DNA from 3 places in the Lysinibacillus sp. FSL R5-0849 genome. Region 1 is predicted to be linked to each of the others. Evidence: predicted binding sites of a transcription regulator. Region 1 holds the regulator's gene; each other region holds the start of a gene.
The links. Region 1 encodes LexA, which represses DNA repair genes until DNA is damaged. Its sites were predicted from a motif close to CGAACATATGTTCG; they were not measured.
Positions count from the first base shown of each region.

Region 1 (8,405 bases):
ATACATACGTTACAGGAAGACCCATTAATGCTGAAAGGCGAACTGCCGGACGAACATAATCTGAGAACACGAAGAATGTACCACCAAATACATTTAAACCACCGTGAAGTGCCATACCGTTTAAAGCAGCGCCCATTGCAAATTCACGAACACCAAACCAGATGTTGCGACCAGCATAATCGTCTGCAGAAAAATCGCCTGCACCCTTCATCGTTGTTTTATTAGAGCCTGCAAGGTCAGCAGAGCCACCAAAGAATGATGGTGTTTTCTTAGCGATAGCATTAATCGCATCACCAGAAGAAGAACGTGTTGCTACAGATTTACCAGCTTCATACACTGGTAATTCAGAAGCGAAGTCTGCTGGTAATTCACCATTCATAGCATGTTCAAATTGAGCTGCTAACTCTGGGAATTCTTGTTTATAAGCAGTAAATTTCGCATTCCAAGCTTCTTCAGACTGTGCTCCTTGCACTTCAGCTGCAGCATTAAACGTATCATATACTTCAGCAGGGATTTGGAAAGGCTCGTGTGCCCACTCATAAGCAGCTTTTGTTAATACCACTTCATCTGTACCAAGTGGAGCACCATGAGAATCTGCTTTACCCGATTTATTTGGAGAACCGAAACCAATCACTGTTTTCACTTCAATCAATGTTGGTTTGCCAGTTGATTTTTTAGCTTCTTCAATAGTTGCATTAATCGCATCAACATCTGTGCCATCTGCAACTTTTAAATAATTCCAACCATAAGATTCAAAACGTTTTTGTACGTTTTCTGAGAATGACTTTTCTAAGTCACCATCTAAAGAAATATCATTAGAATCGTAAAGCACGATTAATTTTTCAAGTTTTAAGTGACCAGCTAATGAAATAGCCTCTGCTGCAACGCCTTCCATTAAGTCACCATCACCACATAATGCAAATGTATAGTGGTCAACGATGTCATGACCTGGTTTATTGTAAGTAGCTGCTAAATGACGCTCAGCCATTGCCATACCTACAGTCATGGCAATACCTTGTCCTAGAGGACCAGTTGTCGCTTCCACACCTACTGTATGACCATATTCAGGATGTCCTGGTGTTAATGAATCCCATTGGCGGAAGCTCTGAATTTCCTCCATTGGTAAACCATAGCCGCCTAGATGAAGTAGGCTGTATAGAAGCATGGAACCATGACCAGCTGATAATACAAAACGATCGCGATTATACCATTTTGGGTTCGCTGGATTATGGCGTAATTGTTTTGTCCAAAGCGTATAAGCCATTGGCGCTGCCCCCATTGGTAAACCTGGGTGACCAGAATTTGCTTTTTCAATAGCATCGATTGACAAAGTTCGGATAGCATTAATTGCTAATAAATCCGCATGTTGAGTCATTATATTGTGACATCCTTTCTCGTCCTATAATTGTTCTTCTACAGTTTAGTCAACATTGCTTTAGAAAACAATGCTTTTGTAATACTATTTGTATTTTCATACATACTTTATTGAATTGTGTCACATTAATTTAGAAATTTATTTTTTTTCGCTTGTCTTACCTTCTCAGGCGTGACATCATTTCCTTCTGCATCAACCACTTTTACGTTTTCAATCGTATCACGCATTGTTGCTCTAAATGTATCTAAGTATTCCTTACGAAGCGCTGTTCGCTCCTTTGCCTCTTCATCCGTTAGTTGACCGCTTTTCGCTTTAGCAGAAAGTTCATTTATACGGTTAATTTTTTCTTTTGATAACATCGTTACACACCTTTCAGTACCTACCTTATTGAACTCAGTATGCAAAGTATAGCACGGTTTCCCATTAAATGCAGTTATACCAACCCCTATTCAAGCTGTTGAAATAAAAAACACATGACTTCCAGATGTTTGAAGTGTATAAATATTATATGGAAGGAAAAATTTAACTATCTATTGGAGGATATACATGTGAACGTGACAACTAAGCGATTACTCATTCGAACATTTCAAGAGCAGGACTGGGAAGCTGTTTATAGCTATACTTCAGATGAAAAAGTGATGCACTATATGCCTGAAGGTGTTTTCAATGAAGAACAGGCAAAGAAATTTATTGCAGAAAATAGTAACGACAAAGCAAAACATTTTGCTATTGTTTCAAATAATTGCGAGCAAGTGATTGGTCATATCGTTTTCCATCCTTGTTTCGGCGATCATACTTATGAAATCGGTTGGGTACTAAATCCAGCTTATCAAAATCAAGGCTTTGCTTCTGAAGCTGCTCGTGCTGTATTAGACTATGGATTTAATGAAAAGAAACTTCATAGAATTATTGCAACGTGTCAGCCCGAAAATATCGCTTCCTATAAAGTTATGGAAAAGATCGGAATGAGGCGTGAAGGATATTTTAAAAAGTGTATACCATATGGGAATGAATGGTGGGACGAATACTATTACGCAGTTTTACATGAAGATTGGAATATTTTATTAGAAGATTAGAAGAACGTTAAACGCTTGTGAAAATGCGCGCCTATAAACGTTGTTGGGCACTGCATCTATGATCCGACCATACAATTTAGCTTGATGAACTTCTGAAGAAGTCCTATTGAGGAGGTATGTTTCGATGGCAAAATTTCATCCTGATTACATGATTACTATGAAAGATTTTGTAAAAGAACACTCAGACCTATTACGAAAACAAACGCAAGACGTTGCCATACCAGTTCCCTTAGAGGACCGACATATATTATTTTCTATGCTTCAATATTTAAAAAACAGCCAAGACCCGATTTTAATAAAAAAGTATAAACTCCGTCCTGGTAGTGGCCTCTCTGCCAATCAAATTGGCGTAGATAAGAGAATGTTTGCTGTACTTTTTGAGAATCACGACCAAAAACATGAAATGATGTTCATTAACCCAAAAGTAATGAGCCATTCTTTCAATATGATCTATTTGCCTGAGGGTGAAGGGTGTCTGTCTGTTAATCGACCTGTTCACGGTTTTGTACCAAGATATGAACGAATTAAAGTAAAAGCCTATAATATTGATGGACAGGAATTTATTATGTCTTTAAAAGGCTATGAATCTATCGTTGTACAACATGAAATCGATCATTTAAACGGCATTATGTTTTATGATCGAATTAATAAAGATAACCCTTTTCAGCTACCCAAAAATGTTATTATTGAAAGCTTATATTAAAAAAAATTAGCGGGCTATATTATTTGCCTGCTAATCTTTCTTGATGCTCTTGGAATCGGCGATGTACGGTTGCCTTACTTACCTCAAAGCCTAGTCCTCTAAGCGTAATGGAAATTTCCTCAAAGGTAAAACCACGATTCCGTAGCTTCACAATTTCATCAACAGGGAGTTCTTTCCGTTCCTGACCATGTGGATTGCCACGATTGGATAGGTTATTTTCAGGGCGATAGCCATTTTCAACAGCACGTCGCATACCTCTGCGGATTTTTGCATTATGTATTCTACGTTGATATTCCTCTACAATTGCTAAAATCTCTAGTAGCATCGTATCCATTTCGTTTAATTGGACTGGTCCTGCATCACGCATCGAATAAACATCTGTTGCTGATTTTTGTAATAAATGCAATACTGCCATTCTTGCATTTCCACGACCTAAACGAGTTTCATCTTGTACAAAAAGAGCTTTTATTTCCTTCTCTTTTATAAAATCAAGCATTTCAAGTAAGCCTTCGCGTTCAACATCATAACCGCTATGCTTATCTTTAAAAACACCCTTTACTTCATAGCCTTGTTCTTTAGCATAGTGCACTAATTCTTCTTGTTGGCGCTCTAATGAGGAGCTTTGCGTTTCTTTTTCAGTACTTACTCGGCAATAGACAACAGCCGTCATTTGATTATTTTTCATTGTTCGTTTCTCGCAATTTCAATAGTTTTGATGGGACTGGCTTGATCACTCAAAACTGGAATGACTAGAGATTTACCTGCCACGATTTTAATGTCTGCTAACTCATTTTCTGATTTGACAAGCTTAATCCAATCTTCTTTACTCATTTTACCACGGTATTGTTCTGCTAACGACCACAAGCTATCCCCATGTTCGATTTGAATTTCAGCGTAATTAACATCCCCCGGATCAGTGATGTAAAGGTAACTTGCGAAGAGTAAACAAGCACCTAATAATATAGTGATATGTGTATTTTTCTTTAGCCATGTCATCATTAAAACCTCATTTCTAGAATGTTTGTTCGGAATGTATGTTCTCATAATAAAGCGAACAAACGTTTTTGTCAAACACTTTTCGAACCTATGTTTGCATACGTGTTCGCATTCTGTTATACTATCAAATAAGAAGATTGATATTAGAAAAAAGAGGTGAGCAATCATGAAAAAAGTATCGAAAAGACAAGAGGACATTTTAGCGTTCATTAAAGACGAGGTACGAGCTAAAGGGTATCCGCCATCAGTCCGTGAAATCGGGGAAGCTGTTGGACTTGCTTCAAGTTCAACTGTTCATGGTCATTTGGCTCGATTAGAACAAAAGGGTTTTATTCGTCGAGATCCAACTAAGCCACGTGCTATTGAAATTCTTGAGCCTGAGGAATCCATCCAAAAGCAACATGTCATCCATGTACCACTTGTAGGGAAGGTTACAGCAGGTTCTCCTATTACAGCTATCGAAAATATTGAAGAGTATTTCCCACTGCCAGATACATATGGCACGAGTGAGGATCAGTTATTCATGTTAGAAATTATGGGTGAATCGATGATTGAAGCAGGAATTTTAGATGGTGACTTAGTGATCGTAAAGCAAAAGTCAACGGCCATTAACGGAGACATTGTTGTAGCCATGACAGCTGAGGATGAAGCTACTGTAAAACGCTTCTTTAAGGAAAAAAACCATTTCCGTTTACAGCCTGAAAATTCATCAATGGAACCGATTATCGTCGATCAAGTATCAATTTTGGGACAAGTTGTTGGTCTTTACCGCCGTGTACATTAATTAAATGAGGGTTTGAGGATTGTGTTCCTTCACTGAGCATATATCCTCTTTTTTACGCAAAAAAAAGAATCCATTAACTATTGGATTCTTTTTACAATGACCTCTCTATGCTTCTTTTTTAAATTTCAAGCTCGCTTCAACAAATGCTGCAAATAACTTTTGTGCATGCTGATCTCCCGCTACAGCTAATTCCTCTGGGTGCCATTGGACAGCCAAACAGAATGGTAATTCTTCATGCACCACTGCTTCAATAATGCCATCACTTGATTTCGCTGCAACTTTTAAATTCTCCGCTAGTACATTCACTGACTGATGATGAAAAGAATTGACGGCAATTTTCTCTTGTTCCAGAATAGTCGCTAATAAATTCTCCGCAATAATTTGTACATAATGCGTTGCTACTGACCTACCAGCTTGTTGCATATGTTTGATTAGCTTCGTACTATAATGGTCACTATCAATGTCCTGATATAACGTCCCACCTAATGCAACATTTAATATTTGGATACCCCGACAAATGCCAAAAATAGGCATTTTACGTACAAATGCAGCCTCAATTAATGCTAATTCCACGGCATCTCTAGCTGGATGAATTTTACCTAGCTTTGGTGAAGGCTCCGCTCCAAATAGAAAAGGATGTACATCATAGCCTCCCGATAGCATTAAGCCATCCGTAAGGGCTAAAATTTGAGCAGCATCTTCCTCCACACCTAACGGAATAATAAGGGGGATACCACCCGCCTTAATAATACTTTTGCTGTAAGCAGCATTTAAATGAGCTGATAAATCATCTTCTACAAAAGCTGTAATTCCAATAATCGGCTTCACTTGATTCCCCTCCACAACATTGAAGATTAAACACTTACCAATAACCTAAATACCAATTGATGAACGAATCTCCGTAGAAATAAACAATAGTAGCGGCTAATGCAATAGATGGACCAAAGGGAATATGTGTTTGTCTTCCTTGTTTATGCTTTAATAAGACAACTATTCCGATTATCATACCTATGATAGCGGCAATAAATAAAGTCAACAACGTATGAATAGTACCGAGAACGAGACCAATTAAAAAGAAGAATTTAATATCGCCCCCTCCCATTCCACCTTTCGATAAGACCGCAATACTGTATAATATGCCAAAACCAACGAGTGCACCCACTAGGCTGTCCCACCAAGGTGTTAAGGGTGACAGTACACGTCCTATGACCAAAAAAGGCAAAAAGAATAAAAGAATCTTATCTGGAATTAACAGATAGATAAAATCTGAAACAACTATAATGACTAACAATGAGATGAACGATAAAGCTACTATAAATTCTAAACTCCAGTTTAGCTCCAAATAAGCAAAGGCGAATAATCCCCCAGTTAACAATTCTATCACTGGATATAGCCAAGAAATTTTAAAGCCACAGCCTCTACATGTTCCTCTTAAAAACAGATAAGACAATACTGGCACTAAATCAAGAGCCGTCAATTGTCTCTGACAGCTCGTACAATGGGAGGAAGGATATACAAGAGACTCCTTCCGCGGCACACGTAAGCCAACTACATTATAAAAAGAGCCAAAGACTAGACCAACTAAAAAAATGATAATTGTATAAGCCATTTCCAAATTTATGTCCTCCTAAACCAATAGGCGCCCATACAATAAGTATGATGCGCCTATTCATATAATTATTGTAGTCTTGCTCAGCAATCCACGTATCGAATGTTATTCAAAACAATGGACATTGAAAATGAGTGATGTATTTGAAGAATATTTCATAAAAGGTTTGAAGTCATAAGGTACGAAGAAAGAGGGAGTAGAGTAAGAGTAGTATCAGTTTAGCACAATATAAAAGAGATTCCAAAAATTATTGGAATCTCTTCAATTTATTTCCTCAGCAACCTACCAGACAACAGCATGCCAATGCCACCAATTGTTATAAATAGAACAGCTCTAATTAATAAATCAAGGGCTGATAAGTCAAAGAAAATAAGCTTGATAAACGCAATGACTAAAATAACAAAACCTGTAGTACGAAGCGTTTTTAAATGTTGTGTGGAACTAAGCCATAGCGAAATGCTCGCTGTGAGGAATAATGTAATCGTTGTAAGAGCTATACTTAGCTTCCAATCAAGTAGATGACTATACGTAAATTGATGAACAAGCCCCCATATTGAGATCATTGTGAGTACGACACCTGAGCTAACAATAGTGTCTACATATTTCCCCATTCGCTCTTCATACAGCCGATAAATACGGCCCTTTACTAGAACGTCTACAATAATCGCCATAATTACTGCTATATAAACTAATCTGGTCATCATATTTAAGCTATCCATCATAGAAGGCTTTGTGCTGATCATCAAAGATAATACTATAAAGAATGCTCCAAGGACAGGTGTTAAAGCACGCCCTTTGAATTTCTCTGACACGAGCAGAGATCCTGCAAACAAAGCAGCTAGTGCAATACACATCAAATACTGAATACCATTTGTTGCCGCGAAATAGGCTGAATCTAGTTTGCTCATATATGCTAAGAAGTAGCCTGTGGCTATTACTGCTAAAATATCTATGGCATATAAATCCTTCATGACTTTCTCAAAAGGTGATAACGTTTCTTTTGGGCGTCTAGCATACAAGTAAATGACTACTAGATAAATAATTGGCATGAACAGACTTAAATGCTCAAAGCTAATAAATGGTGTCGGTTCATGGAAAATGAAGTTTAGCAATAATGTAATCACAAGGAAAAATGATGTGACTACCTTCATCATACTGGCACGTAATCGTAAGCTCATCATTACACCTGCAAAAGCGATCAATGGATATAGTAAATCATCCACTTTATCAGGGATATTCATAATAAGTAGCGTATTACATACGGCAATAAACGCGAGTGTTATAGCACTATCAAATACTTCCTGCCATTTTTGACGATGACTATAAAACGCTAATGCTATTAATAAACCAATGAAAATAAGTAGCACCGCTTCTCCATATTCGAGTGAACGTATGATCAGGTTCATCAGCAATAAACTAAATGACCCTAACGAAAATTGGAGACCAATATGAAGAGGTTTCCATTTAGATTGTGCATTATATAATCGACACCAGCTTACATAAAAGATTGCTAGTATAGCAAGTAAACCAAAAGCAAAGACAACTTGCTTGTCATGATTCATAAATGCTACAACACCTATTGCTAGCACTGAGAAAAAGGTTGAAATATAAAGAGCAAGCTTTTGCTTGTGCTGTTGGACAACCAATTGCAGCATGGCAAATAAAACGATAACAAATAGTAAAATAATGACGGTACTAAAGTCCATATATTCTAATAAATAAGGTAGTAATAACGAGGTAAAAGCAACAAAAACAGTTAATGCCTCATTTTTCTTTAAGTAACTTATGGCAATACCATAGCCAATATAAAGAACCGTAATACCAAGTGCTGGTGTAAGATGGATGATTTCATACAAAATGGC
Region 1 is NZ_CP152004.1:1,209,388-1,217,792, reverse strand. Features, by position in the region: gene tkt (transketolase) at 1-1,375, opposite strand, end outside; gene MKY80_RS05695 (DUF896 domain-containing protein) at 1,501-1,734, opposite strand; gene MKY80_RS05690 (GNAT family protein) at 1,924-2,451, shown strand; gene def (peptide deformylase) at 2,576-3,154, shown strand; gene MKY80_RS05680 (recombinase family protein) at 3,174-3,839, opposite strand; gene MKY80_RS05675 (LysM peptidoglycan-binding domain-containing protein) at 3,836-4,198, opposite strand; gene lexA (transcriptional repressor LexA) at 4,317-4,934, shown strand; gene MKY80_RS05665 (gamma-glutamyl-gamma-aminobutyrate hydrolase family protein) at 5,040-5,762, opposite strand; gene MKY80_RS05660 (A24 family peptidase) at 5,797-6,549, opposite strand; gene MKY80_RS05655 (DUF2339 domain-containing protein) at 6,810-8,405, opposite strand, start outside.

Region 2 (8,405 bases), 520 kb from region 1:
TCACACTAGTCTCCATTACTAACGTTCGGAGGATTTTACAATGATTGAATTAGCAGATGTACGCAATGTGTTAGACACTACAGCCAAAAAATTGGTGGACTTCAGGGGGTCTCTTTGACTTAGAAAACAAAGAGGCACGTATACAGGAGCTAGATGAAATGATGCTAGAGCCCGGATTCTGGGATGATCAGCAAGGTGCACAGGTGATCATTAATGAGGGCAATGGTTTAAAAGCAATCGTCAATGAATATAAAGAGTTAGAAGAAATACATGAGAACTTAGATATGACACTGGAGCTTTTACGTGAAGAGCCAGACGAAGAATTGCAGGAAGAGTTAGGAAAAGAACTGGTAGAATTCCAACAAAAAATGGCTGATTTTGAGCTGCAATTATTATTGAGTGGTCCATACGATCAAAACAATGCTATTTTAGAGTTGCATCCAGGAGCAGGTGGAACAGAGTCACAAGACTGGGGTTCTATGCTACTACGTATGTATACACGATGGGCTGAGAAGCGTGGCTTTAAGGTGGAAACAATGGATTATCTTCCTGGTGATGAGGCAGGTATTAAATCTGTAACCATTTCAATTAAAGGTCATAATGCTTTCGGCTATTTACAAGCCGAAAAAGGTGTCCATCGCCTAGTGCGTATTTCACCATTTGATTCATCAGGCCGTCGACATACTTCTTTCGTTTCTTGCGATGTCATGCCAGAATTTGACGAAAATATTGAAATTGATATTCGTACAGAGGATTTGAAAATTGATACGTATCGTGCGACAGGTGCGGGTGGTCAGCATATTAATACAACAGATTCAGCTGTTCGTATTACACACATCCCGACTGGTACGGTTGTACAATGCCAAGCAGAACGTTCACAAATTAAAAACCGTGAGAAAGCGATGGCTATGTTAAAAGGGAAATTATATCAATTAGAGTTAGAGAAGCAACAGGCGCAGCTTGATGAGATCCGTGGTGAACAAAAGGACATTGGCTGGGGCTCGCAAATTCGCTCGTATGTATTCCATCCATACTCAATGGTAAAAGATCACCGTACGAATGAAGAAACAGGGAATGTCGGAGCGGTAATGGACGGCGATGTAGATCCATTTATTAATGCTTACTTACGTTCAAAAATTAACTAATAGCCATCCCCCAAGAGTTGTTTCTTGGGGGATTTTTTAGTTAAAAGAATGGATGATAGGGTGAATCTTGACTAAGTTGTTTTCGTTCATTCATGTAATGTTTATAGAGCATAGAAGCATTCACAAACTGTTTACTAATAGAAGCATATTGAATAGGTAGCTCAATCTTTTGATCGTTTTTTAATGTGACCACACATCCTGTTTCGCTCGGCGTAATATTGATAATCGCATGGAGCCCTATCCATATATTATGAATGGAATTAGGTGAATAGGTTGGTAGAAAGATGCAAGGAAAACCATAATCAAAGGCCACGACGATTGGTAGCTTATGTTGATTACCAAAAAAGCGTTTAGCAGATTGCTTTGCTGCTTCATAGGTGGAGCCTAATGAAATACAAGATTTTCGCAGTACATGCATCGGCTTCCGAGTAACAATTAGCTCATTATGTTTGTCTATAACATGAGTGAAAACTTTAGTGTCATGCTGAACTGGTTGGAGCAAGTAAGTGTTAAAGGAAATTAAATAGCCATTTACAAATTTACTAGTCATTTTGGAAGTGCCTCCCTTTTCTATTGATAACCGTAGTGTAATACATAAAATGAATTTCAAAAAATATACAAAGTAATGAAACAAGGTTGATAAATGAATGAAATGCTTAGAGAATTTGCTTTAAATTTCACGAGTTTACTAGTTAATCCAAGTTATTTTCAAATCGTAAGCATTGCTTTTTAATTTCAATTTTCATATAATTTAGAAAAGGATCGGGGTGAGATCGTTGGATAAATATTATTCGTACACAGATTTTCTAAAAGCCGTTGGTCAGTCAAAAAAAGTTGATGAGGCAGAGAAATTATTAAACGAGATTTATTTAGATTTATTTTTAAATCGTATCCAGCGTATGCATCGACAAGAGCAGCTCATCGTTTTAATAGATAGAGCGCTCGATGAAAAAGATGAAAACGCATTTTATCAATACGCAACCGAACTCAATTCCTTGCAGCAATCAGAAGATGAATCATATTAATAATTCCGCTCTCCGCGACTATGGAGAGCGGGATTTTTTTTGGAGATGATAGAGTGGCTGTGCCATTCACCTAATGTATAAAAAGTATTGCTCTAAAAATGAGAAAAGAGAAGGAACGACTACCATTCTACAATTGACATCTCATTACTAGATAAGGCTTGAAAACCTGACGAAACGGCTATTATGAGAGTAGAAGGTTGAGTATCCATATTCCATTTTAGGGATAGAAAAAAAAATTTACAAACATTCGTTCGTTAAATGTTCGAAATTTTAATATTGCTATGCTAAAATATATGTACAAATTGGAAAGAAAGGACGGGGACAGGTGTGCAAACTTTTGATTTACAAGCGCCATATCAGCCTAATGGAGATCAGCCACAGGCAATTGCGGAATTAGTGGAGGGTGTGAAAGCAGGCAAGCGTCATCAAACATTACTTGGTGCAACAGGAACTGGGAAAACATTTACGATTTCAAATGTAATCCAGCAGGTTAAAAAACCGACACTCATTATGGCACACAATAAAACGTTGGCGGGCCAATTATATAGTGAGTTCAAAGAGTTCTTTCCAAATAACGCTGTAGAATACTTTGTTAGTTACTATGATTATTACCAACCAGAAGCCTATGTACCGCAGACAGATACTTATATAGAAAAGGATTCTAGCATTAACGATGAAATTGATAAGCTACGCCACTCTGCAACTTCTGCATTATTTGAGCGTGATGATGTCATTATTATTGCATCTGTATCCTGTATTTACGGTCTTGGTTCTCCAGAAGAATATCGTGAAATGGTTGTCTCGATCCGCACGGGTATGGAAATTGAACGTAATCAGCTACTGCGCAAACTTGTAGATGTTCAATATGAGCGCAATGATGTTAGTTTTACACGCGGGACGTTTCGGGTACGAGGAGATGTAGTAGAGATTTTCCCAGCCTCACGTGATGAGCATTGTATTCGTGTCGAGTTTTTTGGGGACGAAATTGATCGCATTCGTGAGGTAGATGCTTTAACTGGAGAAATACTATCAGATCGAGAGCATGTCGCTATTTTCCCAGCATCCCACTTCGTTACACGAGAAGAAAAAATGCGAAAAGCGATAGAAAACATTGAAAAAGAATTAGAGGATCGTCTAGCTTTACTGCGTGCCGAGGATAAATTATTAGAGGCTCAGCGTCTAGAGCAACGGACACGTTATGATTTAGAAATGATGCGTGAAATGGGCTTTTGTTCAGGGATTGAGAACTATTCACGTCACTTAACTTTACGTGAAGCAGGTGCGACTCCATATACGTTGCTTGATTATTTCCCTGAGGACTTTTTGCTTGTCGTAGATGAAAGTCACGTAACTCTTCCACAGGTACGAGGGATGTACAACGGTGACCAAGCGCGTAAAGGGGTACTCGTAGAACATGGTTTCCGTTTGCCATCTGCGCTAGATAACCGTCCATTACGTTTTGAAGAATACGAAAATCGAGTACATCAAGCTATTTATGTATCTGCCACACCTGGACCCTATGAGTTGGAACATACACCAGAAATGATCCAGCAAATTATTCGACCTACTGGTTTACTGGATCCATTAATAGATGTCCGCCCAATTGAAGGGCAAATAGATAACTTAATCGATGAAATTCAAGGTCGAATTGCATGTGATGAGCGAGTATTAGTAACAACGCTAACAAAGAAAATGTCAGAGGATTTAACGGCCTATTTGAAGGAAATGGGCTTAAAGGTTGAGTATTTGCATTCTGAGATTAAAACATTAGAGCGTATTGAGATTATTCGTGAGCTACGGAAGGGCACTTACGATGTACTAATTGGAATTAACTTATTGCGTGAAGGACTTGATATTCCTGAAGTATCACTTGTAGCCATATTAGACGCGGATAAAGAAGGATTTTTACGTTCAGAACGTTCACTCATTCAAACGATTGGCCGAGCTGCGCGTAATGCGAACGGTCATGTCATCATGTATGCAGATCATGTAACCGACTCGATGAAAAAGGCGCTCGATGAAACAAAACGTCGTCGTGAATTGCAAATGGCCTATAACGAAGAGCATGGTATTACGCCTCAAACCATTAGTAAAAAAATACCAGAAGTAATTCGTGCTACACAAGTGGCAGAAGAAGAAAAATCCTATGTAACAAAGGCGACGAAGGGCAAAAAGCTGACAAAGGCAGAAAGAGACCAGCTCGTAGCTTCTCTAGAAATAGAAATGAAGGAAGCGGCAAAAGCGCTAGATTTCGAACGTGCAGCTGAGCTTCGAGATACAATATTTGAATTGAAGGTAGAAGGGTGAATGACTTGTGAAAAATACTGAAATTGTCGTGCAAGGTGCACGTGCTCATAATTTAAAAAATATTAATGTCACAATTCCACGTGATCAATTAGTCGTTTTAACAGGATTATCAGGATCAGGTAAATCTTCATTAGCATTTGATACGATTTATGCGGAGGGACAACGACGTTATGTCGAGTCTCTTTCCGCCTATGCGCGTCAATTTCTTGGGCAGATGGACAAACCAGATGTTGATGCAATCGAAGGATTATCGCCTGCTATTTCAATAGACCAAAAAACAACGAGTCGTAACCCACGCTCTACGGTAGGGACGGTTACAGAAATCTATGATTACTTACGTTTACTATATGCACGTATTGGTAAGCCGATTTGTCCGAATCACGGGATAGAAATTACTTCCCAAACGATTGAGCAAATGGTGGACCGTTTATTAACTTATCCAGAAAGAACCAAAATGCAACTCCTTGCTCCAATGGTTTCTGGACGTAAAGGAACACATGTAAAACTGCTAGAAGATTTAAAAAAGCAAGGCTTCGTTCGTGTGCGAATTGATGGAGATTTACGAGATTTAGATGATGCGATTGATCTTGATAAAAATAAAAAACACTCTATTGAGGTAGTGATCGACCGTGTTGTAATGAAGGAAGGTGTCGCTGCACGTTTAAGTGATTCTTTAGAGACAGCTCTTCGTTTGGCCGATGGTCGTGTGCTTGTAGATGTCATGGAGCATGAGGAATTACTATTTAGTGAACATCATGCCTGTCCTATTTGTGGTTTTTCTATTGGTGAGCTAGAGCCACGCATGTTTTCATTTAATAGTCCATTTGGTGCTTGTCCAAGCTGTGACGGCTTAGGCTCGACGCAAGAGGTGGATTTAGATTTAGTGGTGCCGGATTGGGATCGTTCTTTATTAGAGCATGCTATTGCACCTTGGGAGCCAACAAGTTCACAGTACTATCCACAATTATTAAAAGCAGTTTGTGATCACTATAATATTCCAATGGATGTGCCAGTGAAAGAGTTACCAAGAGACAAGATGGACAAAGTGTTATTTGGCTCAGGTAAAGAGAAGATTCACTTCCATTATGAAAATGAGTTTGGCAATGTACGAGACCAAATGATTGAATTTGAAGGTGTTGTCCGAAATGTAGAGCGTCGTTTTAAAGAGACAACTTCAGATTATGTTCGTGAGCAAATGGAAAAATATATGGCACAACAGGCTTGTCCTTCTTGTAAAGGCTATCGTTTAAAGCCAGAAACATTAGCTGTAAAAGTTGCCGACAAACATATTGGTGAGGTGACACAATATTCAATTCAGGAAGCTGACACATTTTTCAAAGAGCTAGATCTCACTGAAAAGGATATGAAAATTGCTCGTCTAGTTTTACGGGAAATTGAAGAACGACTGGGCTTCCTTGTTAATGTAGGTTTAGACTATTTAACTTTAAGTCGTGCAGCAGGTACATTATCTGGTGGGGAAGCACAACGTATTCGCCTTGCTACTCAAATCGGTTCACGATTAACAGGCGTTCTATATATTTTAGATGAACCATCGATTGGCTTACACCAACGTGATAATGATCGCTTGATTAGCACCTTACAAAACATGCGAGATATTGGTAATACACTGATTGTGGTGGAGCATGATGAGGATACGATGCTAGCAGCTGATTATCTGATTGACGTTGGACCAGGTGCAGGTGTACATGGTGGCCAAATTGTTGCAGCTGGTACACCACAGGAAGTCATGGAAAATAATAAATCTTTAACAGGACAATATTTAAGCGGGAAAAAATTTATCCCATTGCCAGTTGAAAGACGTCAACCAAATGGTCGTAAGCTTTCGATTAAGGGTGCCAAGGAAAATAATTTACGCAATGTCAAAGTCGATGTTCCACTTGGCTTATTTGTCGCAGTGACAGGTGTATCTGGTTCAGGGAAATCCACGCTGATTAATGAAATTTTATATAAATCATTGGCACAGAAGCTGAATCGTTCCAAGGTTAAACCGGGAGAACATAAAGAGGTAACAGGGATGGATGAGCTTGAAAAAGTCATCGATATTGACCAATCTCCAATTGGCCGTACCCCACGCTCGAATCCAGCTACTTATACGGGAGTCTTTGATGATATACGCGATGTTTTTGCTACCACGAATGAAGCAAAGGTGCGTGGCTATAAAAAAGGTCGCTTTAGCTTTAATGTCAAGGGTGGCCGCTGTGAAGCATGCCGTGGAGATGGAATTATTAAAATAGAAATGCATTTCCTTCCTGATGTGTATGTTCCTTGTGAAGTATGTCACGGCAAACGCTATAATCGGGAAACACTTGAAGTGAAATATAAAGACAAAAGTATTGCAGATATTTTAGATATGACGATTGAAAATGCAGTAGTATTCTTCGAAAATATTCCAAAGATTCAACGTAAGCTTCAAACTATTGTTGATGTTGGATTAGGTTATATGAAATTAGGACAACCTGCCACAACCTTGTCTGGAGGAGAGGCGCAGCGTGTAAAATTAGCATCTGAATTACATCGACGTTCAACAGGTAAATCATTCTATATTCTAGATGAACCGACGACAGGCTTACATGCAGACGATATTGCACGTTTACTTGTAGTGCTACAACGTCTTGTTGAAAATGGTGACTCCGTATTAGTTATTGAACATAATCTAGATGTTATCAAAACGGCTGATTATCTTATCGATTTAGGTCCAGAGGGTGGAGACAAAGGGGGTACGATTATTGCAACAGGTACACCTGAAGAAGTGGCAGAAGTGCCAGGTTCTTACACAGGAAAATATTTAAAACCAATTTTAGAACGTGACCGCCTTAGAATGGAAGCAGTATTAGCACAAGCTTCTAAATCCTAATCCCGGCCTTCAATCGGAATACGAAAAGCGCAACTCAATCCATAGAATTAAAGAAGAATGGGAGCACATCTTTCAAGCTGACAAGAAGGAAAGCCTTCGTTGTAATAAAAAATCCATTTTATTTCAATTTTGCAGTGAAACTTTTCAAAAAAAGAATCGTATAAATAGTATAACGAACTGAGGGAGGCTATTTAGTTATGCAAAATGAACGTCAACGAATTTTAGAACTTGTAGAAAAAGGTACGATTTCGGCACAAGAGGCGATTACATTATTAGAAGCATTAGAGCAAACCGGCAAATCTACTCAAAATGTTATGGATGATGTGTCTAAAGAGTCACAGTCATTTTCTTCTGACAAAGAGTCATTATTTGAAGAAAAGTCTAAAGATGGCGACAAGAAAAAAGAAGATTTTATGAAACATTTCCAAGATGAGATGCAAGATTTTCGTAAGGATTTAACACAGATTGGTTCTCTCTTTATGGATATGATGAATACAGCTGTCAAAAAGGTGAAGGAATTTGATGTAGCTTCTCCGTTTGGCGATAAATTTGAGTTTACGCATACAGAAGAAGTGGCTGCTGCCAATGTAGAAAGCATTATTGCTGAGTTACCGAATGGTAACTTTTCATTGGAATCCAGTGAGGGAGATACGATTCAAGTTATTTGCAAGGTGAAGGCACCGCTTATGAATGATAGTGAAGAAGAAACACGCAATCACTTTTTAGAGCAATTTGTTGTGAAAGAGGATGAGCATTCACTTCGAATTTTGAGCCAATTAAAGCTTGTTCAAGTCAATGCAAAGGTACTAGTTCCAAAGGATAAACTTGAAAAATTATCTGTCCGACTGATGAATGGTAGTGTTTCATTACAGGATACAGATGTTGAAGAATTAAAGGTGAAAACATTAAACGGTGCTATTAAAGGGACTAAGTTCAGTTTTGGGAAAGCGGAAGTAGATTCCTCTAATGGCTCCATTGAATTAACAAAGGTTCGCGGGAAAGATTTAGAAGCTGAAACATTAAATGGACGTGTTTATTTAGATGGTGCGTTGG
Region 2 is NZ_CP152004.1:686,750-695,154, forward strand. Features, by position in the region: one part of gene prfB (peptide chain release factor 2) at 44-115, shown strand; one part of gene prfB (peptide chain release factor 2) at 117-1,145, shown strand; gene MKY80_RS03200 (competence protein ComK) at 1,186-1,695, opposite strand; gene MKY80_RS03205 (IDEAL domain-containing protein) at 1,922-2,170, shown strand; gene uvrB (excinuclease ABC subunit UvrB) at 2,498-4,477, shown strand; gene uvrA (excinuclease ABC subunit UvrA) at 4,485-7,352, shown strand; gene MKY80_RS03220 (DUF4097 family beta strand repeat-containing protein) at 7,550-8,405, shown strand, end outside.
Region 2: a site for LexA is predicted at 2,411-2,424, ahead of uvrB (excinuclease ABC subunit UvrB). Genes of this name have one in related genera too.

Region 3 (8,405 bases), 2.1 Mb from region 1:
TTCCACCAGGTACAGTGGTTATGAATGAAGAAACAAATGCCGTTATTGCTGACTTAGTCGAGCATGGGCAAAGAGCCGTTATTGCGAAAGCAGGACGTGGTGGACGTGGGAATTCTCGCTTTGCTACACCTGCCAACCCAGCGCCAGAACTTTCTGAAAAAGGTGAGCCAGGACAAGAATTAAATGTTATATTAGAGTTAAAAGTTTTAGCAGATGTAGGGTTAGTTGGTTTCCCAAGTGTTGGCAAATCAACACTTTTATCGGTTGTTTCTGCTGCTAAGCCAAAAATTGGTGCTTATCATTTCACGACAATTGTACCGAATTTAGGCATGATTGAAACGGATGATCACCGAAGCTTTGCAATGGCAGATTTACCAGGGCTAATTGAAGGAGCTCATGAAGGGGTAGGATTAGGCCACCAATTTTTACGACATATTGAACGTACACGCGTTATCGTCCATGTGATTGATATGTCAGGAATGGAAGGTCGCGATCCTTATGAAGATTATTTAACAATTAATGATGAGCTAAAACAATATAATCTTCGTTTAACAGAGCGTCCACAAATTATTGTGGCCAATAAAATGGATATGCCTGATGCAGAGGAAAACTTAACAGCATTCCGCCAAAAGGTAGGAGAAGACGTTCAAATTTTCCCAATTTCTGCTGTTTCACGTCAAGGGTTAAAAGAGCTGTTGTTTGCTATTGCGGATCTATTAGAAGTAACGTCTGAATTCCCACTGTATGATGAAGTAGAGGAACAATCAGACGCAACGGTTATGTACAAGCATGAGGCAAAAGGTGAAGATTTCGAAATCACTCGTGACGATGACGGTACATTTATTATTAGTGGCTATGCTATTGAGCGCTTATTTAAAATGACGGACTTTAGCCGTGAAGATGGTATACGTCGTTTTGCTCGTCAATTGCGTGCAATGGGTGTGGACGAGGCTCTACGTGAACGTGGAGCACAGGATGGCGATACAGTTCGCCTACAAGAGTTTGAATTTGAATTTGTCGATTAAGACATGAGTTTTAGGGGGAAGCGTATGAAGAATGTTGCGAATCAGCGATATTATTTAGTTCGTGAGGATGTTTTAACGGATGCAATGCAAAAAACTTTGGAGGCGAAACACTTATTATCAAGTGGTTCAGTATCTTCCATATGGGATGCGGTAAAGCAGGTGGATTTATCGCGAAGTGCGTTTTACAAATATCGTGATGCGGTTTTTCCTTTTCATTCAATCGTGCAGGAACGCATTTTAACAGTCTTTTTACAGCTTCAAGATAGAAAAGGAACACTTGCTAAGCTTCTAGAAACTGTGACAATTACACATTGTAACGTATTGACGATTCATCAAACAATCCCTATTCAGGGGCGTGCCAATGTTACATTATCACTAGATGTAACAAGTATGACATGTGATCTTGATGACCTAATTCAGCAATTAAAACGGTTAGATTTTGTTGAGTCAGCGGAAGTCATTAGTTCTGGTGCTTTATAATCATAGTAAGGTGTTCGATCCTTTAATTTTTGACAAAAATGACAATTATCGTGTTTAATAATCCATATGCTCTTGAAGCACTGGAGTAATAATACGATACCAAAGCTCAAATAAGGAGCTGTCCCTCAGTGATACATCAATCGCTAGGGACTGCTCCTTATTCCATAAAGGAGGTTTTTGCAATGACAAAGCAACAATGGGAAAATCGAATCGCATATTTAGGACCGGAAGCATCATTTACATACTTAGCAACAAAGGCTACTTTTCCAAATGAGTGGCTTGTACCTTGTGCAACGATTCCTGAATGCATTGAGGCAGTAGCAGAGGGAAAGGTAGATTTAGCCGTTGTACCATTAGAAAATGCCTTAGAAGGTTCAGTTACGCTTACACTTGATTACTTATTCCATGAAGCATCACTATATGTAACAGGTGAATTATTACTGAAAATACAGCAGCATTTAATGGTCAATAAAGCGCAAATGGATAATTGGCAGTCTATCGAAGGGGTCTATTCCCATCCACATGCTCTAGCGCAATGCCATAAATATTTATTTTATCGTTTCAGTCATGTGCCCCTTCAACAAACAACTTCAACAGCAGCTGCCGCTAAATATGTATCCGAAAACCCAGAGCAATGTATAGCAGCGGTTGGAAATGCAGCTGCCGCAGAAAAATATGGCCTTGAAATAGTAGAGTCCGATATCCATGATTTCCATTTTAACCATACTCGTTTCTTTGTTCTGTCTAAGAAAAATCAACGTTTGCCACAAGAATTATCCGAGGGGCAAGCGAAAACAACTTTAATGATTACATTGCCAACTGACCGTTCAGGGGCATTACATCAAGTGCTTTCTGTCTTTGCATGGCGTCAACTGAATTTAAGTAAAATCGAATCGCGTCCATTAAAGACAGGACTAGGTGATTATTTCTTCATGATAGATGTGCTAGCGGATGAAAAAGTACCAATGATGCGCGGTGCAATGGAAGAACTTGCTGCACTAGGTTGCAAAGTAAAGTCATTAGGTACATACTTTACGTATCTTACATCTGACGAAGCATAATAGCTCTAAGGGGGAAATATAATGCGTGGGATCATTTTATTTGATGGTATCTGTAACTTTTGTGATAGCACCGTTCAATTTATTATCAAACATGATCAAGCAGGTTATTTTCAATTTGCGTCATTACAAAGTGATGTCGGTCAAGCATTACTCCGACAGTTTAATATATCCGAAAAAATAGATAGTGTGATCCTCATTGAAGATGGGAAAGTATATGTTGAGTCGACGGCAGCTTTAAAAATAGCCAAAAATTTGGAGAAGGTTTGGCCTTGCTATTATCTGTTCATTCTGGTACCCCCAATTATTCGCAATTTGTTATATAGACGGTTTGCGAAGCACCGCTATCGTTTATTTGGCACCAAAAAGGAATGCCTTTTACCTACCCCCTCACAAAGACAACGATTTCTCTCCTAATAGATTGGGGGAGTGGAACGAGTCATCATCGAATGAAATAATAAAGCACAGTATGAGAAAATACTGTGCTTTTTTTATTGGTCTGTCACCAAATAGCCCTTTTTGTGTAAGGCTTGTTCAATTAATGTTAATACTTCCACAGAGGGGGCTGTAATGACATGAAGATGAATGCCTCCTGTTAGTGCAGATAAATAATTAGCATGAGTGGCATTAACTCGTTCAATAAATTGTTTTACCTCATGACGGTTTGACACCATGATAGAGGCCGTTAGTTCGCCATAAATAGGATGTTCAACCATAACATTTTTGACGGTTCCCCCACAATCTACAATCGTCATTAGCTCATCTTCTGTTTGCTCAGATGTGTGTATGCATGGTAATGTGCGTTCAACAGTTTGCTGTAATTGCTCCTGATGCATATAAAGATAACCCTGACTCGTAGCGATAATAGGTTCGTTTCTCGCCTTCAATAAAGTCATATCATTGACAATAACTTGCCTAGAAACATTGGCGAATTTAGCTAAGTCTGTCCCTGTTATAGGTGCTTTACTTTTTTGTAATTGCGCTAATAGCTGCAGTCGGCGTTCCTCGCCTAACATTTTTTTCATAAGAGATCACCTCTGCCCGTAATAATGGAAACAGTATTCCCTATAGGTTAGTGTACCATGAAGCATTTCTAACTTGTTGAAATTTTTGTATCCAAATGGAACATTGAACATATGATACGTAGAGAGGAAGGGAGGAAAAAATTGCGTATTCATATTGTTCAAAAGGGAGACACATTGTGGAAGATTGCGAAAGAGTACGGCATTTCGTTTGAAGATTTGAAGCGGCTCAATGTCCATCTTGCCAACCCAGATTATATTGTCCCGGGCATGGAAATTATTTTGCCTGAAAAAATAAACAAAGAGCCACATAGAGAGTCACATAAAGAAATGCCAAAAAAGGAATCACAGATGCATAAGGAAACACCTAAGGAAGTTCCGAAAAAAGAGGTACAGAGGCCAATGCCTCCACCACCACCAATTGTACCGCCAGCTCCAATGCCAATGCCAGAGCCACAAATGATTCCAATACCTATACCAATGCCTATGCCAATGCAGATGCCACAACAACCGATGTGGGTTCCACAGCCTGTAGAAATGAATTGGCACCAACAATTAGTCATGCCACAAATAGAGCAAACAGTCACAACACCACCACCAGTACAAATACAACCAGCGCCACCACCGCCACCACCACCTGTAGCGAAGCCAATGCCACATCCAATGCCACAGCCAGCACCACCGCCAATGCATATCATGCCACATATGCCTGCTGTACCACATTGCTCAAGCTGCCATCAACCAATTTATCATCATCAAATGTGGTGGCCAATGCCAATGCAGCCACAGGCCGAGCAGTATATGATGCCGCAGCAGCCGATGTCCTTTGAGATGCCAGAAAATAAAGTGGGCGGGATGGAAGACTTCTTGGAGTCCACATCACCATTTTTCCACACGCCTAATCAACAAATGCAGCCACAATTTAATATGATGCCTGAAATGAGCATGGGCAAATCATGTGGCTGTGATGCACAACCTTGTGGCTGTCAATCACAACCGATGCCGATGCCAATGCCTGCATGGCAAATGGATCCATGTCATTGTCCACCACCACCATGCCCAACGCATTGTCCACCGCCGTGCCCGTCATCAGTAGGACCTTGGATGTCACCGCATTATTTCCCAGGCGGGATGACGCCTTATCGATGGTGAAAAAGCGTATATTGTCGAAGAGGTAAAATCAAATATTTGGAAATATAGATATCGATCGAATACTTATTTTGTCAAACGAGCAAAACAACTAGAGATTGCAGAGAAGGTAAGAACAATTCATCGCCAGCTAGGTCGAATTGAACCTAACCTTATCCTACCATTAGTCCGGAGTGATGATGAGCAGCTCATAGTGCAAGAATGGCAAGAAGGAAGCCATGGTGCCAATTTTGCTCATAAAAAGGATCGGAAGGAATCTCTTCAACTACTAATAGCTTTACATGACACATATAAAAAAATCGCTTGGCAACGCTTGCCTGGCTTGCATACCTATTCACAACTTTTAAAATGGCAAATGCGTCATATGCGTTTTAAAAGCAGAAGAAATGAGTTTCGGGCTTTCTTAACGAAAGAAGAAATCGACCAAATTTTGCATTATAGTGATAAATCGCTGCAGTTAATTGCCCTAGAGGATGTAGCTGAAAAAGAAATTACACTATTGCACGGGGATGTTGTACATCATAATTTTTTATGGTGCACGGACGGACAATTGCGTTTAATTGATTTTGATTTGGCGCATCTTGGAGAAGCCGATGACGAATATATTTTATGGTTGCATCGGGTACTACCTGCAGTCGATTATGATTTAGCTAAAGTCTTTGCGGAGTTACCAGAGCTGAAACGACTTGATAAAAGAAAGCTTCATCGTTTAAAATATCCGAATGAACTGTTGCGAGAATGGCTTTTTGCTGTGGATTTGCCACTTGATCAGCAACTAGTATTTTTAGATTATTTAGTACCATTTACTAAACGAGCCCTCACCTATTGGCCAAAACTGTGGTACGATATTGATAGATTTGTGAAGAAATGACCGTCATTTGGCGGTCATTTTTGTCTTGAACAGCGTTTTGGATACTACTTTCTGTCGAGCATTCGTTCGCTATATGCTATAATCGAAGACGATGATTGTGAGGGAATATAGATGTATGATTATTTAAAAGGACTAATTACTCGTATTACACCAGAATATATTGTGCTAGAACAACAGGGGATTGGCTGGCAATTGAATACACCCAATCCGTTTGCATTTCGAACATCAGCGCTTGAACAACAAATTTATGTTCATTTACATGTACGAGAGGACGCACAAATGCTTTACGGTTTCCCGAATCTAGATCAACGTGAGCTGTTTCGTAAGTTAATTTTAGTATCTGGAATAGGTCCAAAGGGGGCACTAGCTATTTTAGCGACTGGCAACCCACAGCAGGTTATCAGTGCGATTGAACGGGAAGATGAAGCGTTTTTAGTGAAGTTCCCTGGAGTAGGTAAAAAAACCGCACGTCAGATGATATTAGATTTAAAAGGGAAGCTAGGCTCTTTATTAGAGACAATTGAACTGCCGAGTACAGAAGATGAACTGCCATTGTTTGGCGTTAATGCTTATAAACACGAATTAGAAGAAGCGATACTTGCTTTAATGGCACTTGGTTATTCTGAAAAGGAGCTCGAAAAAATTCGCCCGCAGCTTGAGGATAACGACAAGCTTGAAACGACAGATGCCTTTATGAAACAAGCGTTACAACTATTATTAAAATTAAAATAAGGAAAGGAGGGAAGAGGCATGTCTGAACGTATGATGGCTAGTGAGGCAAGTGGCTATGATGAACAGTTTGAATTATCTTTACGCCCACAAAGGTTAGCCCAATACATAGGGCAGCATAAAGTAAAGGAAAATTTACAAATTTTCATTGAGGCAGCAAAACTTCGGCAGGAAAGTTTAGATCATGTGTTGTTATATGGACCACCAGGGCTTGGTAAAACGACATTGGCTGCTGTTATAGCAAATGAGATGAGTGTCAATGTGCGCATGACAAGTGGTCCTGCAATTGAACGTCCAGGAGATTTAGCTGCGATTTTAAGCTCACTAGAGCCTGGCGATGTTTTATTTATTGATGAGATTCATCGACTACCTCGTGCCATTGAAGAAGTGTTATATCCAGCAATGGAGGACTTCTGTTTAGATATTGTGGTGGGAAAAGGTCCTGAAGCACGTTCTGTACGACTTGACTTACCTCCCTTTACCCTTGTAGGTGCTACCACAAGAGCTGGCGCCTTATCAGCCCCTCTGAGAGATCGCTTTGGTGTATTATTACGCTTAGAGTACTATGATGATATTTCTCTTGCTGAAATTGTTGCTCGGAGTGCCCATTTATTTGAGGTAGAAATTGAGCAAATAGCAGCAATGGAAATGGCGAGACGTTCTCGTGGTACACCTCGAATTGCCAATCGCCTATTGAAACGAGTACGAGATTATGCACAGGTGCTTGGAGATGGTATGATAACGGAGGGTCTTGCAAAGCAAGCTTTAGAGCTGTTACAAGTGGATCCAAGAGGGCTTGATCATATTGACCATAAACTTGTCACGAACATGATTGAGCGCTTTCGAGGAGGTCCTGTAGGCTTAGATACGCTTGCGGCATCAATTGGTGAGGAACGGGTGACGATAGAAGATGTATATGAACCCTATCTCATGCAAATTGGGCTTATTCAACGCACACCACGAGGAAGAGTGGCGACACATTTAGCCTACGAACATTTTGGATATGAGTATCCCCAACAAACATAAAGAAGGAAGTTTTTTTCATGCGTGTAGAAGATTTTGATTTTGAATTACCAGAGGAGCTTATTGCCCAAACACCATTAGTAGATCGTACAGCTAGTCGATTAATGGTTGTGACACCTGGCTCAATTGAAGTTGAGCATCACCATTTTGCACATGTCTTAGATGAGCTACGTGCGGGAGATTGTCTTGTGTTAAATGATACAAGGGTCTTACCGGCTCGCTTAATGGGTGTAAAAGAGGAGACAGGCGCCCATATTGAGGTATTATTACTGAAGCAATTGGCAGGTTCAGACGAGTGGGAAACCCTTGTAAAACCAGCAAAACGCGTAAAAGTAGGGACAGTTATCACATTTGGAGATGGGTTGCTAACAGCTACTTGTACAGGTGAGCTTGACCATGGTGGACGAACATTTGAATTTCATTACGATGGAATCTTTTATGAAATATTAGAGCAGCTTGGTGAAATGCCATTACCGCCTTATATTCGAGAAAAATTAGAAGACAAAGATCGCTATCAAACGGTCTATGCGAAAGAACGTGGCTCAGCTGCTGCTCCAACGGCGGGTCTACATTTTACAGAAGAATTATTAGAACAAGTAAAGGCAAAAGGGGTAGAGGTTGTCTTTATTACTCTTCATGTCGGACTTGGTACATTCCGTCCTGTTAGTGTGGATTCCATTGAAAACCATGAAATGCATGCCGAATTTTATAGTGTGACGGACGAAGCGGCAGACACGATTAATCGTGTAAAGCGTAATGGCGGTAAGGTAATAGCTGTTGGGACAACCTCCACACGTACATTAGAGACAATTGGCTCTAAATATGGTGGTGAGGTACGACCAGAGCAAGGTTGGACATCTATTTTCATCTATCCAGGCTATACGTTTTCTGTGGTGGATGGTTTAATTACAAACTTCCATTTGCCAAAGTCAACACTTGTTATGCTAGTGAGTACGCTAGCCACTAGAGAAACTATTTTAAGTGCCTATCAGCAAGCTGTAGAAGAAAAATATCGCTTCTTTAGTTTTGGTGATGCTATGTTTATTCG
Region 3 is NZ_CP152004.1:3,281,945-3,290,349, reverse strand. Features, by position in the region: gene obgE (GTPase ObgE) at 1-1,025, shown strand, start outside; gene MKY80_RS16175 (ACT domain-containing protein) at 1,050-1,505, shown strand; gene pheA (prephenate dehydratase) at 1,688-2,566, shown strand; gene MKY80_RS16165 (thiol-disulfide oxidoreductase DCC family protein) at 2,588-2,980, shown strand; gene MKY80_RS16160 (transcription repressor NadR) at 3,055-3,588, opposite strand; gene MKY80_RS16155 (LysM domain-containing protein) at 3,730-4,737, shown strand; gene MKY80_RS16150 (phosphotransferase) at 4,727-5,605, shown strand; gene ruvA (Holliday junction branch migration protein RuvA) at 5,717-6,337, shown strand; gene ruvB (Holliday junction branch migration DNA helicase RuvB) at 6,356-7,360, shown strand; gene queA (tRNA preQ1(34) S-adenosylmethionine ribosyltransferase-isomerase QueA) at 7,378-8,405, shown strand, end outside.
Region 3: a site for LexA is predicted at 5,661-5,674, ahead of ruvA (Holliday junction branch migration protein RuvA). Genes of this name have one in related genera too.